One region of the Cupriavidus sp. F041 genome, then DNA from elsewhere that is predicted to be linked to it. Evidence: riboswitches for the same ligand, from Rfam matches in the RefSeq annotation. Region 1 holds a riboswitch; the other holds the start of a gene.
The links. A riboswitch is a leader RNA that binds a small molecule or an ion and turns the genes downstream of it on or off. The one in region 1 is predicted to bind ZMP and ZTP.
Positions count from the first base shown of each region.

Region 2: linked by a shared signal. The riboswitch ahead of ACZY0R_RS02305 (LysE family translocator) and the one ahead of glyA (serine hydroxymethyltransferase) in region 1 are both predicted to bind ZMP and ZTP.

Region 1 covers NZ_JBVASY010000002.1:3,080,382-3,088,211, forward strand. The annotation lists gene pal (peptidoglycan-associated lipoprotein Pal) at 1-179, opposite strand, end outside; gene tolB (Tol-Pal system beta propeller repeat protein TolB) at 197-1,525, opposite strand; gene tolA (cell envelope integrity protein TolA) at 1,752-2,912, opposite strand; gene tolR (protein TolR) at 2,928-3,365, opposite strand; gene tolQ (protein TolQ) at 3,409-4,092, opposite strand; gene ybgC (tol-pal system-associated acyl-CoA thioesterase) at 4,089-4,493, opposite strand; ZMP/ZTP riboswitch at 4,656-4,758, shown strand; gene glyA (serine hydroxymethyltransferase) at 4,882-6,129, shown strand; gene nrdR (transcriptional regulator NrdR) at 6,288-6,755, shown strand; gene pilV (type IV pilus modification protein PilV) at 6,936-7,523, shown strand; gene ACZY0R_RS31670 (PilW family protein) at 7,523-7,830, shown strand, end outside.
Region 2 covers NZ_JBVASY010000001.1:496,943-504,772, reverse strand. The annotation lists gene ACZY0R_RS02315 (IS1634 family transposase) at 1-918, shown strand, start outside; gene ACZY0R_RS02310 (Gfo/Idh/MocA family protein) at 1,011-2,099, shown strand; gene ACZY0R_RS02305 (LysE family translocator) at 2,312-2,944, opposite strand; ZMP/ZTP riboswitch at 2,965-3,048, opposite strand; gene ACZY0R_RS02300 (DUF1254 domain-containing protein) at 3,771-5,219, shown strand; gene ACZY0R_RS02295 (DUF1254 domain-containing protein) at 5,296-6,342, shown strand; gene ACZY0R_RS02290 (winged helix-turn-helix transcriptional regulator) at 6,623-7,072, opposite strand; gene ACZY0R_RS02285 (GNAT family N-acetyltransferase) at 7,161-7,772, shown strand; gene ACZY0R_RS02280 (EamA family transporter) at 7,774-7,830, opposite strand, start outside.

The DNA.
Region 1 (7,830 bases):
CTGTTCGGGTCGTTCAGCGGATCGCGCGAGACGTCCACCGGCGCCACGGCTCGGGCGTCGGTCGAAGGCGTGCCCTTGCCACCGGCACCGGCGGTGTCGTCCAGCTTGACGCCGGAGCTGCAAGCGCCGAGGGCCAGCAGGGCGGCAACGGCAAGGGTTTTGGTCATCATTTGGGTCATGGCTAGGAACTCCTCGTTTATTGCATGAATGGTCCCCAGGACGGCTCGCGAACCTCGCCGGACTGGAGCGACAAAACCTGCCGGGTACGCCCGTCAGTGGACACTGCCGCCAGCACCGAGCGACCTCCCACCCGGGTGGCATAAAGAATGTACTTGCCGTTGGCGGCGAAGCTCGGCGCCTCGTCGTTGGCGGTGTCGGTCAGCGACGTGACATCGCCATTGCCGAGATCCATCAGCTGCAGCTTGAAGCCGCCGTTGCGGGTGATATAGGCCAGTTGCTTGCCGTCAGGGGAAATGCGCGGGCTCACGTTGTAGCTGCCCTTGAAGGTCACACGCTGGGCTGCCCCGCCCTCTTCCCCGCTGGCCGGCATGCGGTAGATCTGGGGCGCGCCGCCGCGATCGCTGGTGAAGTAGATGCCGCGGCCGTCCGGCGCGTATTGCGGCTCGGTGTCGATGGCGCTGCTGCGCGTGAGGCGCTTGAGGCCGGAGCCATCTGCGTTGACCTGGTAGATCTGGGTATTGCCGTCGCGCGACAGCGCCAGCGCGAGGCGTTGCCCGTCGGGCGACCACGAAGGCGCGCTGTTGTTGCCCTTCTGGTTGGACACCAGCGTGCGGCGGCCGCTTGCCAGGTCGTGCACGTAGACCACGGGCTTCTTGGCTTCGAACGACACGTAGGCAACCTTGCTGCCATCCGGCGACCACGAAGGCGAGATGATCGGCTCGTTGCTGGTCAGCGCCACCTGGGAGTTCTGGCCATCGGAGTCCGAGATCAGCAGCTGGAAGCGTCCGCCCACGCGCGAGACATAGGACAGGCGGGTGGCAAACACGCCACGCTCGCCCAGCAGCTTCTCGTAGATGTAGTCGGCGATCTTGTGCCCGGCGACGCGCAACTGGTTCGGCCCGACGGTGAAGGCCAGTCCGCCAAGGCTCTGACCCTTGACGGTGTCGTAGAGGCGGAAGCGCACGTCGTACTGGCCATTGCCGGTCGGGGTCACGCTGCCGGCCACGAAGGCGTCGGCGCCGCGCGACTTCCAGTTGCCAAGGTCGGCATTGGCGGATTCGGCCACGGTGACGCCAGCCGGATCGATATTGCGGAAGCGCCCGCTGCGCTGCAGGTCGCCGCGGATGATGGCGGTGACATTTTGCGGGGCCTGTGCTTCGCCCTGGAAGTTGGCGGTGGCGATCGGGAACTGGCTGGCGCCTACGCCGGTGATTTCAACGTTCAGTTGCGCCTGTGCGCTGCCGGCCGAAAAGGCCAGCGCCACGGCCAGCCAGGCAAACAGGGCGTTCGCGCGGGTGTTGTGCCGCCGTGCGGCTAGCCAAAGGGGGGCCCAAAGCTTTCGCATGCTGCTCCTCAGTCGAGATCAATATTCATCGAGCGCGGCCGGCAAACTGGAAGCCGTGGTACGGGCAAGCATGTCGCATGCCCGTATCGCGTGCACCGGGGGACATTTGCCGGCCGCGTCAGGCAACCTATCATCCTAGCGCCGGGATAGCCCGGCTTCGACGCAGGTTGCAATCTGTTGCAATTCGAAAACACCCGTGCCATCGCTATCGCCACGCTCCCTCGCCTTAGTCGTTCGGCTTGAACGTGATGGTAAAGCTGGCCGGCGCCTTGCCATTCTCGTCGCGGGGCAGCGGGTCCGAGCGCTCGACGGCGCGCAGCACCGCGCTGTCCCAGGCGGCATTGCCGCTGGACTTCGCCAGCCGCGACGACATCAGGGAGCCATCCGGCGCGAGCTGGACGGACACCACCGCGGCCGGATTGCCAGGCACGTCTTCAGTAAATACGATATTCGGCTTGACGCGGCGACGCACGCGGTCCGGGTAGCCTGGCGAAGCCTTGCCGCCCGAGCCGGCGCCGCTGCCCGCGCTGCTGCCGACACCGCCGGCGCCACCGGCGGTACCCGAGCCACCGGCCAGGGCCTGCAGGCGTGCCAGTTCGCCATGGCGCTGGGCATTGGCGGCAGCGTCGCGCTTGGCCTTGGCGTCGGCATCCGCCTTGGCCTTCGCGTTGGCGGCGGCCTTGGCTTCCGCGTTTGCCTTGGCGGTGGCGGCGGCCTTGGCATCGGCATTTGCCTTCGCCTTGGCGTCCGCATCGGCGCGCGCCCTGGCATCGGCCTCGGCACGGGCCTTGGCATCGGCGCGGGCCTTCGCTTCGGCATCCTTGCGCTCCCGCTCGGCCTGTTCCTTGCGCTGTTGATCGTGCTGGATGGCGGCCTGCTTGCGCGCGTCGTCCTTGCGCTGCGTCTCCTTCTTCTGATCTTCTTTCTTCTGCTCCTCGCGGCGTTGTTCTTCGCGGCGCAGGTCTTCCTTATGCTGGGCTTCCTTGCGGGCCGCCTCCTGGCGCTCGGCTTCCTGGCGCGCGCGCAGGTCGGCCTGCTTGCGCGTCTCCTCGCGGGCGGCGGCTTCGGCCTGGCGGCGCTTTTGCTGCTGGAGGGCGATCTCGGCGTCTTCTTCGGCGCGCGACTTCACTGCCGGCGCGGGCGGCGCGGGGCGCGCCTGCTCCACCGGCACAGGTGCGGGCAGCGGAGCCGGAAGCGGCATCGGCGCGGGGGTTGCGGGGATCTCGTCCCAGAGTTCGGCTTCGGCGCCGACGGGCGTGCTGCTCTGCCAGTGCACGCCAAAATACAGCACGATGCCAAGCAGCAGGTGCATGAAAACCGCGAGCAGGAAGGAACGCAGGGTTCCCCGCTCCGGGGCCGGCTGATAAGGATAGGCGGCGGTCTTCATGGCGGGCGGCGGTGCTTACTTGGGCTTGACCATCAGGCCGACGCGCTTCACGCCATCGGCCTTGAGCACCGACATCACGTCGAGCACGGCCTCGTACTTGACCGAGCGGTCGGCAGCGATCACCACCGGCTGGTCGGGATTCTCGTTCTGGCGCTGGCGCACGAAATCGATCAGGCCCTGCTTGTCGAGCTTGCGCTCGAAGGCATTGCCGGCGCCATCCTTGCCGCGCGCGGTGAGCGCGCCGTCTTCATGCACGGTAACGACGATGGGCGGCGCTTTCTGCTGCTGCGTGGCATTGGCCACGCTGGGCAGATCGACCACGGCAGGGTTCACGATCGGTGCGGCCACCATGAAAATGACGAGCAGCACCAGCATCACGTCGATGTAAGGCACGACATTGATGTCGGCGCTGGCCCGGCGGCGCGAGCCGCCGCGGCGCTGTATCGCTGCCATTGCAGGGTTCTCCTTGACCGATGACGTTGGTGGCTTCGGCGCTTTAGCGGGTCTGCCGTTGCAGGATATTCAGGAATTCTTCCATGAAGCTCTCGAAACGGATGGCCAGGCGATCCACTTCGGTGGCGTAGCGGTTGTACGCGATCACGGCAGGAATCGCCGCAAATAGACCGATGGCGGTGGCGACCAGCGCCTCGGCAATGCCGGGCGCAACCGCGGCAAGCGTCGCTTGCTGCACGTTGGACAATCCGCGGAAGGCGTTCATGATGCCCCACACCGTGCCGAACAGGCCGATATAAGGACTGACAGAGCCCACCGAGGCCAGGAACGGAAGATGCGATTCCATCACATCCATCTCGCGCTGGTAGGCCGCACGCATGGCGCGCCGGGCTGCGTCGAGCAGCGCCCCGGCGTCGTGGTTGCGCTCACGCGCCTTCAGGTACTCGCCCATGCCGGACTCGAAGATCCGTTCCAGCGCGCCCGTGCTGTGGCGATTGTTGGCCGCGCTCTGGTACAGCGCCTGCAGGTCGCCGCCAGCCCAGAAGTCGCGCTCGAAGCCCTCGGTCTGGCTGCGCGCCGAGCGCAGCGAGAAATGCTTGCGGAAGATATATGTCCACGAAAACAGGGACATCACCAGCAGCAGGGCCATGACGGCCTGCGCCAGCACACTGGCGTGTAGCACCAGCGAAATGATCGACAGGTCTTGCGTGACGGTCACGGGATTCATCGAGCGGTCTTGATGGTTGCTAGAACGGGAGCGGGAATGGGCGTCGGGCGAAATGTGTTGCGATCGACACATCCAACCCGGATGGCGCCGGTAGCCAGCAATTGCTCACCACGCCAGGCTTCCTGGGCGAATTGGACAGACGCCGGACCAACCCGTTCAATCCGGGTCCGGATATCAAGCATGTCGTCCAGACGGGCGGGGGCATTGTAGTCCACCGCCGTGCTTCTGACGATGAAGACGACGCCGGTCTCATCGGCCAGCGCTTGCTGTTCGATGCCAAGCGAGCGCAGCCACTCGGTCCGGGCGCGCTCGAAGAATTTCAGGTAATTGGCGTAGAACACCACGCCGCCCGCGTCGGTGTCTTCCCAGTACACCCGCAAGGCCCACACATTGTTGCTCATGGCCGCGATTGTAACGGACAGCCGGCCCCACCCGGTGTATACCCTCACCCGACATTACAACAATTACATTACCTGACAGACTAGCCGTTGACTTTCGGGCAGCGGGCCCTTTCCGCCTTCTTGCAGCGAGCCGGCGCCTCGCGTTAAACTGCCGCCAACCATTCCATCTTGCGCGACTGGCGAAGTCAGTGGGCACTACCACGAGGAAGCGCAAGTTTCTCTGGCGCGATGTATCAAGCGCCTGCCGCTCGCCTGGGCAGCGAATGGGAAGCAGGGTGCGCCCTGCGCCGGACTAGCCACGCTTTCCGGCGCTGGTCGCATGTGCCTTCCCCGCGCGCCCTACCCCGAAGCCGATTCGGATCTCCTTTTTTTCAGACGAGTTTTCGCCATGTTCGAACGCAGCCGCTATACGATCGACCAGATCGACCCCGAGCTTTTTGCCGCTATCCAGAAAGAAGACCAGCGCCAGGAAGAGCACATCGAGCTGATCGCCTCGGAAAACTACACCTCGCCGGCCGTGATGGCCGCCCAGGGTTCGCAACTGACCAACAAGTACGCCGAAGGCTATCCCGGCAAGCGCTACTACGGTGGCTGCGAGTATGTCGACATCGTCGAGCAGCTCGCCATCGACCGCGTCAAGCAACTGTTCGGCGCCGAAGCCGCCAATGTGCAGCCCAACTCCGGCTCGCAGGCCAACCAGGGCGTGTTTTTCGCCGCCCTGAAGCCGGGCGACACCATCATGGGCATGAGCCTGGCCGAAGGCGGCCACCTGACCCACGGTATGGCACTCAACATGAGCGGCAAGTGGTTCAACGTGGTGAGCTACGGCCTGGACGCCAACGAAGACATCGACTACGTTGCGCTGGAAAAGCTGGCACAGGAAAAGAAGCCCAAACTGATCATCGCCGGCGCCTCGGCCTTCGCCCTGCGCATCGACTTTGAACGCATCGCCACGGTTGCCAAGTCTATCGGCGCCCTGTTCATGGTCGACATGGCCCACTACGCCGGCCTGATCGCCGCCGGCGAGTACCCGAACCCGGTTCCGCACGCCGACTTTGTCACCACGACCACCCACAAGAGCCTGCGCGGCCCGCGCGGTGGCGTGATCCTGATGAAGGCCGAGCATGAGAAGGCCATCAACTCGGCCATCTTCCCCGGCATCCAGGGCGGCCCCCTGATGCACGTGATTGCCGGCAAGGCCGTGGCCTTCAAGGAAGCCCTGTCGCCCGAGTTCAAAACCTACCAGCAGCAAGTGGTCAAGAACGCCCGCGTCATGGCCGAAACGCTGACCGAGCGCGGCCTGCGCATCGTCTCGGGCCGCACCGAGAGCCACGTGATGCTGGTCGACCTGCGCGCCATGCAGATCACCGGCAAGGAAGCAGAAAAGGTCCTGGGCGAAGCGCATATCACCGTCAACAAGAACGCCATCCCCAACGACCCGGAAAAGCCCTTCGTCACTTCGGGTATCCGCCTGGGTTCGCCGGCCATGACCACCCGCGGCTTCAAGGAAGAAGAAGCCCGCCAGGTGGCCAACCTGGTCGCCGACGTGCTGGAGAATCCGCACGACCTGGCCAATATCGCCAGCGTGCGCGAGCAAGTGGCAGCCCTGACCAAGCGTTTCCCGGTCTACGGCTGATCCCCCTGCGCCACCCGCCCACGCGCGGGTGGCCGGCAGTCCGCCGCGGCGCGCCAGCGCTGCCGGCGGGCCTTGCCAACCCAGCCCAGCGCAACACAGAATGACAAGACGCTGCACGCGCAGCAAGCGCCCCGGCTCAAACTTCGAGGTGGTCAGGCATGAAATGCCCCTTTTGCGCTCATTCCAATACCCAGGTCCTGGACACGCGCATGTCCGAAGAAGGCGATACAGTCCGCCGCCGCCGCCGCTGCGAATCCTGCGACCGCCGCTTCACCACCTATGAGCGGATCGAACTGTTCTTCCCCGCCATCGTCAAGAAAAACGGCTCCCGCGCGGACTACACCCGCGACAAGCTGAAGGACTCCATGCGCCTGGCGCTGCGCAAGCGCCCGGTCTCCGCCGAGGCCATCGACGCCTCCATCACCCGCATCGAAGAAAAGCTGCTCGCGCTCGGCGAGAAGGAAATCCCCAGCAGCCAGGTCGGGGAACTGGTCATGCGCGAACTGCGCCGGCTCGACAAGATTGCATATATCCGGTTTGCTTCGGTGTACCGGAGCTTTGAAGACGTGTCGGAATTCCGCGACATGCTGGATGAATTTTCAACGTCTACCCCACGAAAGCAGTAGAAAAAGTAACGGGAACGTTGTTTAATCCTTTCCAAATTGTGCCCTAGGCTGCATTCCCATAACTATAGTTCCGCCTGGGTAGTAGTGACAAAACAATAGAACGAAGCCAAAAGAACGAAGTCTTTTCGGACGAGGGTCAGAATGGGTCAGTCAAGCTGTCGGGGGACGGCCGGCTTTGCCATGCTCGAAGCATTGGTGGCAATGGTCGTATTGGCGATTGGCGTGCTCGGGGTCGCCAGCCTGCTCCTCAATTCCTCGCGTTTTTCCCAGCAAGCCTCCTACGATACCGTTGCCATGCAGCTGGCCACCGAAATGGCCGAGCGCATGCGTGCGAACACTGCCGTCTCCGGCGTGGGCGCGGCCGCCGAGGCCCTCACGCCCAACCTGTATTTCATCGACACCCAGACCAGCCAGCTGCCCGCGCTGACGCGTAATCCCTATACGACGGCCTGCGCCAGCACGCTGCTTTCCTGCGCGCAGGACACGGCCCGCTTCGATGTGATCGAGTGGTGGAACCGGGTAGCCGCAGCCCTGCCCGGCGGCCGCGCGGTGATCTGCCGCGATACCGTTGCCTATAACCAGACGTCCGGCTTTTCCTGGGGCTGCACGGCCGCTGCAAGCGGCCGTGTCGACGATGCGCCGATCGTCATCAAGGTCGGGTGGATATCGCGCCTGAGCAGCAAGACGCTGGGGACCGGCGCCGATCTCGCCGACATGAACACGCGGCCGCAGATCGTCATCGTCGCCACGCCCGGCACGGTAAACTGATGCGTACGCTCCGCAAGCCGTACCGGCATGCCCAGTCGGGCATGTCGCTGGTCGAACTGATGGTCGCGATGGTCCTCGGCCTGTTGCTGACACTGGCAGCGACCGCCGTTTATTTGGGCAGCCGCACCAACTACAGCACCATCGACGACACCACCGCGCTCGACGAGAAGGGCCGTTTTGCCCTGGACACCATCGTCCGCATCGTGCGGCAGTCCGCATGGACCAACTACGCCGGCAACAGCGCGCCGGCAACAAACCCGGCCAGCGGGCCCATCGCCCAGGCGCCTGGCGGCATCATGCCGACCAC
Region 2 (7,830 bases), on a different contig from region 1:
GCGCAGCGCACGGTGGTACGGGACGGCGGGTTTTGGAGCCCGCAACTGGAACTCGATCTCGATGCCGCCGGCTACTACAGCCTCATCTCGTTGCCACTGGGGCACAAGGCCGCAGAGGAGGCGCTGCAGATGGCGGCGCAGCGCGGTGCCATGAAGCCGCTGTCGGGCAAGCTCAGCGACGTGCGGGCGGCGCGGGTTCGGACCACGGTCGGCGAGTTGGATCGCACGCTCGTCGTGGTGGAGAGCCAGGAGTTGCTGGCGGGCCAGAAACGCGGGATCGCGACGGCACTGCGCAAGGCGAAGGTGGAACTGAGCACGCTGGAGGAGTTGGTCCAAAAGGGCCGCATCACGCGCAGCCGGCTGGAGCTGCGGGTCAAGAAGGCGCTCGCTCGGGAACACCTATCGAGCTTCGTCGTGACCACCATCGCCGGCAGCGAAGCGGTACCGACCTTGCATTGGCACGTCGATGCCACGTTGCGCCGCGAACTGGAGAGAACACGGCTGGGCAGGCGGGTGCTGTGTACGGATCGGCACAACTGGAGCACCGGGCGAATCGTTTCCGCCTTCCGAGGACAGTGGAACGTCGAGGAGCTGTTCCGCAGGGCCAAGAAAGGCGGCGTGGTTCCCTGGGGACCGTCACACCAGTGGGCCGATGGATCGTTGCGTCTGCACACCTTCGCGACCGTGCTCGGCCTGATGCTCGTGAGCTTGGCGAAGATTGCCCTGCGGACCGACGCTTCGGCCCGTCGCATGATGGAAGGACTGGCCGAGATCAAGGTGACGTTGGTGAGGACGAAGACCGGGGCAGCGGGACGACGGCCAACGGCAATGCTGGCGCCGAAGCTCACGGCCGAGCAGCGCCGCGCCGTGAAGGTTTTCGAACTGCAGCGGTGGGGACCAACGTTATTTCATGTATGACCTGGGCGCCCGTTCAGCCACGATTGACGGGCAAGAACCGTCGATCCGGCCCCTTGCTTTGCGAAAGTAGGGCTAGGGTTGCGCCGCTGCATGTGGGCATCATTGGCGTCGGAAACTGGGCAAAGCATGGGCACCTACGCGTGCTCGACCTGTTGCCTCAATTCTCGCTCGACGCGGTGTTCAGCCATCGACGCGACGCCGCCGAAGCGGCGGCACGCGACTATCGGATCGGGCGGGTTGCGTCTTCGGTCGACGCCCTTATCGAGAGTCCCGACATTGACCTCGTGGTAGTGCTGAACACGGCTCCGCAACATGCACAGACGGTGCGGCGCGTCATCGCGGCCGGCAAGGATGTGTACTGTGAATGGCCTTTGACGACCACGGTAAGCGATTCTGAGGAACTGCTGCGACTCGCTGGGGAGCGAGGCGTGCGTCATGTCGTTGGGCTACAGCGTCGCCTCGCGCCGCACAATCGCTACGTCCGCGACCCGATTGCGCAAGGCTACCTCGGCACGCTACGCTCAGTGCGGATGCACGTGAACATGAACTATTTTCAGGCGACGCGCACACGCTCGCTCCAATGGACCGTGCCGCCCGAGAATTTTTCGTCAGTTGTCGCGATCTACGGCGGTCACTTCCTCGACATGCTCTTCGCAGCCACGGGCTGGCCCATTTCAATTGCGGCGCTCACGCCGAACCAGTTTCCCGTGGTCACGATCAAGGAGACCGGCGATTCCACGCCGACATCGGCACCCGATCAACTCGCGCTCGTGGGATTGCTGGCCCAGCGCGCCGTACTCTCCGTACATATCGAGGGTGGCAAACGCAACGGCTCGGGTGTCCAGATCGACATCACCGGCACGGAAGGTGACCTGCGCATCACGAACGCGTCGGCGTTCGGTGATGTCGGCGAGGACTACCAAATCCTCGGTGCGCACGGCGACAAGCAGCCGCTCAAGACGCTCCAGGTTCCAGAGAACTATCAGCGTCTTCCAGCCTCGAATCTGCCTTCCTCGTTGCTTGAACTGGCCGAGCTGTATTGGGCCTATGCTGACGACGTGGCGAACGGAACGCGCACTGCGCCAACATTTGCGGATGCAGTGCGGATGCATAGGCTGCTCGAACGTGCGCAGACTTCGTTCTGTACGCAGCAGTTTGTGGGGGTGTCGACTGCCACGTAACAAACTCTTCTTCGGAAGCTGTGCCAGATGGACTGCGCCTGAGCTCGACTGTGCCCATTTTTGCCCGTTGCGAACGGGCAATATCGACAAATGCGCGTAGCGCGGCTCGAACAGGATGCGCGTTTGTCGCAATCGTGCCGCGGGGCGAGCAGGGTTGAGGCGCAGTGTTCCCTTCGGAACCCAATGAACGCCGACGTATTGGCGAGGTGTCGCTATTTCTTGGATTCGTATGCCATCCGCACCGCCAGACCTGTCAGAACGCTTCCCATCAGCCAGCGCTGCACCAATAGCCACAGCGGGCGTCCTGACAGGAAGGTAGATATCGATCCGGCCGTCACGGCGATAAGTGCATTCACAGCGAGGCTCATCGAAATCTGAACGCTGCCGAGTGCCAGCGATTGGGTAAGAACACTGCCGTGTCCTGGCGTAATAAATTGGGGAAGCAGAGACAGATACATGACGGCGATTTTTGGATTCGCCAGGTTAGTGATAAACCCCATGCTAAAGAGCTTCATTGGGGAATCGACCGGTAGGTCGCGCACTGCAAACGCGGACCGTCCGCCCGGTTTGACCGCTTGCCAGGCAAGATATAAAAGGTACAAAGCGCCGCCAAAGCGAAGCGTGTCGTATGCGTAAGGTACCGCAAATATGAAAGCCGTAATTCCGAATGCCGCACAGAGCATATAGAACACAAAGCCCAGAGCAACACCTCCCAACGAAATGAGGCCTGCGCGTCTACCTTGGCAAATTGAGCGGGAAATTATATAAATCATGTTCGGCCCCGGCGTTAGAACCATTCCCAACGCCACAAGAGCGAACATGAGCAAATGTGCGAAATCAGGCATAACCCATCTCCAAGGATAGTAGGTAATGCCCAGGCGCGCGGCGGCTAGCAACCTCACGCTCCCCGATAGTGCTCTATCTGTATGCGCCAGTCACATGAGTGTAAAGATCATAGCACAGGAGAAAATGCTCCAGGCTCGCCCTCGGAGGAGCCGTAGTTGTGCGCTTACAGGCAAGCAGCGAACATGGGATGATCACTGGCGTCCGTCGGACTGACAGAGTGGACCGATCGGCTTTCCGGACTTCAGATTTTCTGCCAAGGAACTAGCCGGAAATGCGCGGTTCCTGCCGGAATGGCCTGATACTAACGGTGCCCAAAACCGCGTCTTGGCAACCAGAGGCGCCGACTTTCTAATCGCGGTGTACTGGTGGCTGCGGCGGTAATCGTGTGTTGTCGTCGATCTATGGTGCAATGTCTTACCACGCTATATTCTCGGATCATCGGATCGCCCGGCAGACGAACGTCCCCTAGCCGGAATTTTGAAAGACTGTTATGGGCCCTGGAGGACGGTGGTGACGGAATTTCCGTTGGCCGTATATAGCAGCTTTTTGGGGCGCCAGTAAGGCGACCGTCTAGCATTCCGCTGCCTACAAGAAAATCTAATTCTGTCCGCGAAAACGCTAACTACGGGCTACTTCGTCATCGGGTACGCTCATGGATGATTGCCAGTTCGCTCCGCCGACAGCGGCGCTGGTCCGCTTGGTCGCCATACCCATGGGATATCCACCGAAGATTAGGCCTTCTTCTGTGAGGTCTTGCGGCAGGGAGACGTCAGCCAGGAAGCGCTTCAGGACGACAATCGTTCTAGATCTCATGCAAGGAATATCATGTTGAGGCATATTCTGCTGGTTGCGATTCTGGCGCCTGCCACCTTCATTTCGGGATGCAAATCGATAGCAAATGGCGCGCCGACTGCAAACACGGCGGCGGGCACGACGCAAGGCGAAAGCTCAGTCAGCCAGTCGGAGACGCGCTCAATCGCGAAAGATGCCTACATCTACGGATTCCCCATCGTAGAGGCATACAAGACCCTATATGCCCAGGCAGTTGACAAAGGTGGTCCGAATTACAAGGCACCCTTCAACCAGATCGGCAACACAGCCAATGTCTTCACGCCGAAGGACACGGCGATCATCACGCCGAATTCCGACACGCCTTATTCGTTCGTGTGGATGGATCTGCGTGCCGAGCCAGTTGTGTTGACCCTGCCGCCGATAGAGGCGCAGCGCTACTATTCCGTGCAACTGATTGATCTATACACGCACAACTTCGCCTACCTCGGAACGCGGACAACGGGCAACAAGGGCGGTAACTACATCATCGCCGGCCCGGGATGGACAGGCGAAACCCCGGCCAATATCAATGGCGTGATCCGCACCGAGTCGAACATTGCCTATGCGCTCTATCGGACCCAGCTCTATGACAAGAAGGATCTCGCCAACGTGAGACGTATCCAGCGCGGGTACAAAGTCAAAACGCTGAGTGCATTTCTTGGAACGAAGGCGCCCGCACCAGCAACGCCGATCCCCTGGCCTCAGCCGGCGCCGGGCATGACCGATACGCCGGCGATCTTCCGCTATCTGAGTTTCTTGCTCCAGTTTGCTCCGACGGATCCGAGCGAGAAAGACCTCATGGAGCGCTTCGCCAAGATCGGTGTGGGCCCGGGCCTGCCATTCGATGAACGCCAGGCGCCCCCCGTCGTGCAGAAGGCGCTGGCCGATGGCATCGCTGACGGGAAGGCGGAGTTTGCGCAATTCGTAAAGACGAAAGTTGATACTCATGAGGTAAGTAGCGGTGATTTCTTCGGTACGCGCGCCTACCTGAAAAACAACTATCTGTACCGCTATACCGGCGCGGCGCTTGGCATCTTCGGCAATTCGGCGGATGAGGCAAATTATCCGGCGTACTTCGTGGATGCGGACGGCCAGCCGCTTGATGCGTCGACCGGGCGCTACGTGATGCATTTCGACAAGAATGGGCTGCCTCCGGCGGATGCGTTTTGGTCGCTGACGATGTATGACGGCAAATCGAAGCTTCTGGTCGACAATCCTCTCAATCGATATCTGCTCAACTCTCGCATGCTCGGCCGGCTCCAGCGAGACGCCGACGGCGGCCTTACGTTCTACGTCCAGCACGATTCCCCTGGCAAGGCCAAGGAAAGCAACTGGCTACCGGCGCCTGCCGGACCGTTCTACGCAATCATGCGGATCTATATGCCGAAGCCCGAGGTAGCGTCAGGCCGATGGCAGCGTCCACCGCTAAAGCGGGTTGATTGATGAGGCGTGACCAGGTTCAATAGTGGCGCTGCCGTTAAATAAATGTGCGATCGCGAGCAAACGAATGGAATCTTTCATGAGAACAACACTAACCTCCGCCTGCGCCATATGCGCCACGCTCGCCACGCTTGGCACCGCGCAATCGCAACCTGCGGTGACGCCGCCCGGTGGCGCCCCTGTTCCCGTAACGGTCGACAACTTCATCCGTGCGGAGACCGATATGTATGTCGGGGGACTCGCCAAACAGGGCGGTGTGGGCAAGCTGCTTCATCGCCGGGAGCCTGCGTCGATCGACCATCAGACGGTGATCCGCCTCAACCGCGACACCCTCTATTCGTCTGGCGTCTTTGACCTTGACGCCGGCCCGGTGACCATCACCCTGCCGGACCCGGGCAAGCGCTTCATGTCCATGCAGGTCATCAATGAGGACCATTACGTGCCGAACGTGTTTTACGGCGCGGGCACCCATACCCTGACTCGCGAGAACGTCGGCACGCGCTACGTGGTCACCGCGATCCGCACACTCGTCGACCCCAACAGCCCGAACGACATCAAGCAAGTCCACGCCCTGCAGGACGCTATCAAGGTCAGCCAGAAAGTGCCCGGCAAGCTCGAAACGCCCAACTGGGATCCGGTCAGCCAGAAGAAGGTCCGCGATGCCCTCCTGGTACTGTCTTCGACGATGCCGGACTTCAAGAAGGCGTTCGGCACAAAGGAGGAGGTCGATCCGGTACGGCGCCTGATCGGCACAGCGGCAGCCTGGGGCGGCAATCCCGACAAGGACGCCACCTATCTCAACATCACCCCCGCCAGGAATGACGGCGGGACCGTCTATCAGCTCAATGTCAAGGATGTGCCAGTGGATGCGTTCTGGTCGGTGAGCGTCTACAACGCCGAGGGCTACTTCCAGAAGAATCCCGCCAACGCCTATACGATCAACAACCTCACGGCGAAGAAGGGCAGCGATGGTTCGATCCCGATCCATTTCGGCGGCTGCGACACGCAGGTGCCCAACTGCGTGCCGATTGTCGCTGGCTGGAACTACACGGTGCGCCTGTACCGGCCTCGCGCGGAAATTCTCTCGGGTGCCTGGACCTTCCCCGAGCCCCAGCCGGTCAATTGAGCTGGCAACGCAACTATCGGCTCTACCGAAGGCGACAGCGGCTCGTCGACCTGGGCAGCCGCATGATCCGTGCAGTTCCGACCGTACGGAAATGACCGCTTTCATCCGTCCGCCGCCCGGTCGGTGAGGAGGGGCTAGTGGTCGTCCAGTTCGCCGCCATGTCGATCTGGGGCAGCGGTCGGGGTCAGCCGTGGCATGGGCTGCAGCTTTATGTCACGGGCTGGCCATGCATCCCTTTGGGAAGGCCTCAGGTAAGCGCCGCTTACACTCCGTATCCTGCCTACCGGCTGGTGCGCGAAATCTCGATATCGTTGGGCCGCACCAGTTGGTCCGCGTCATCCACCAGCGCGGCACGCACCTGACGCCGCTCCGGGCGGGTGTGCAACTCCACCGGCCCCTTGCCGCTGGCGGCCATGTGACGATCGCCCCACTGCATTAGCCCAATGATCACCGGCAGCAACTCCACCGCAGCGCGCGTGGGCCGGTATTCAAATCGTTCGCGCTCGCCGGGTTCCCGATAGCTCACTTTGCGCAGGATGCCTGCCTCGGTCAGCGTCTTAAGCCTTGCGGACAGCACGGCGGGGGAGCATTGCAGGCGCTCCAGGAATTCGTCGAAGCGCCGGACGCCGTGGAAGACGTCGCGCAAGATCAGGATCGTCCACTTCTCTCCAATCAGCGAGAGGGTCGCGGCAATCGAGCAGTTGCGGAGTTCTTGGGCGGTGAGATCCATGGATTCAGGATAGCAGGCTAACTTCATTTGCAATAGTCATGGTATTGCCTATACTCCTGGATATGGAATATGAAGTCAGGAGCCGTACATGCAACCCATCCACCACCTCAGCCTGGCCAGCCAAGCCCTCCCGTCCGTGACCGGTTCGCACGCAGCCTGCCCGGAATGCGCGGAAACCTGGCTGCTGAGCGGCGGTGAACGGGTGGTGGTTCGCGCGGTGCGCGCAGGCGATGCGGAGCGGGAGAGGGCCTTTGTCCAGGCCTTGTCGCGGGAGAGCCGGTATTACCGCTTCCTGACCGGCGGACGTGTGTCGGATGCGGTGATCGACCTGTTCCTCGAAAATGAGGCCGGCCTGGCGCTGGTGGTCACGGCGGAAGTGGACGGGTTGCCGGTGATCGTCGCCAACGGCAACTACGTGGTGACGGGTGAAGAGGTTGGCGAGTTCGCCGTGGCGGTGGCCGACGACTGGCAGGGCAAGGGCATCGGCCGCCGGCTGATCCAGCGCCTGCGGGATGCCGCCATTGGCGCCGGCCTGCGCTTGCTGCGCGGCGACGTGCTGAGCGAGAACCGCCGCATGCTGGCGCTGATGCGTGAGTTCGGTTTCTCCGCCCGGCGCAATCCGGAGGACAGCCTGCTCTATGAGGTGCGCCTGGCGCTAAGCGGGCAGGCTGTCGGCGAGCCGCGGGTGATGGCGACCTGATCTACGCCTCGGCGGTGGCGCGCTTGCGCGAGCCCGCCGTCAGTGTGCAGCCGATCGA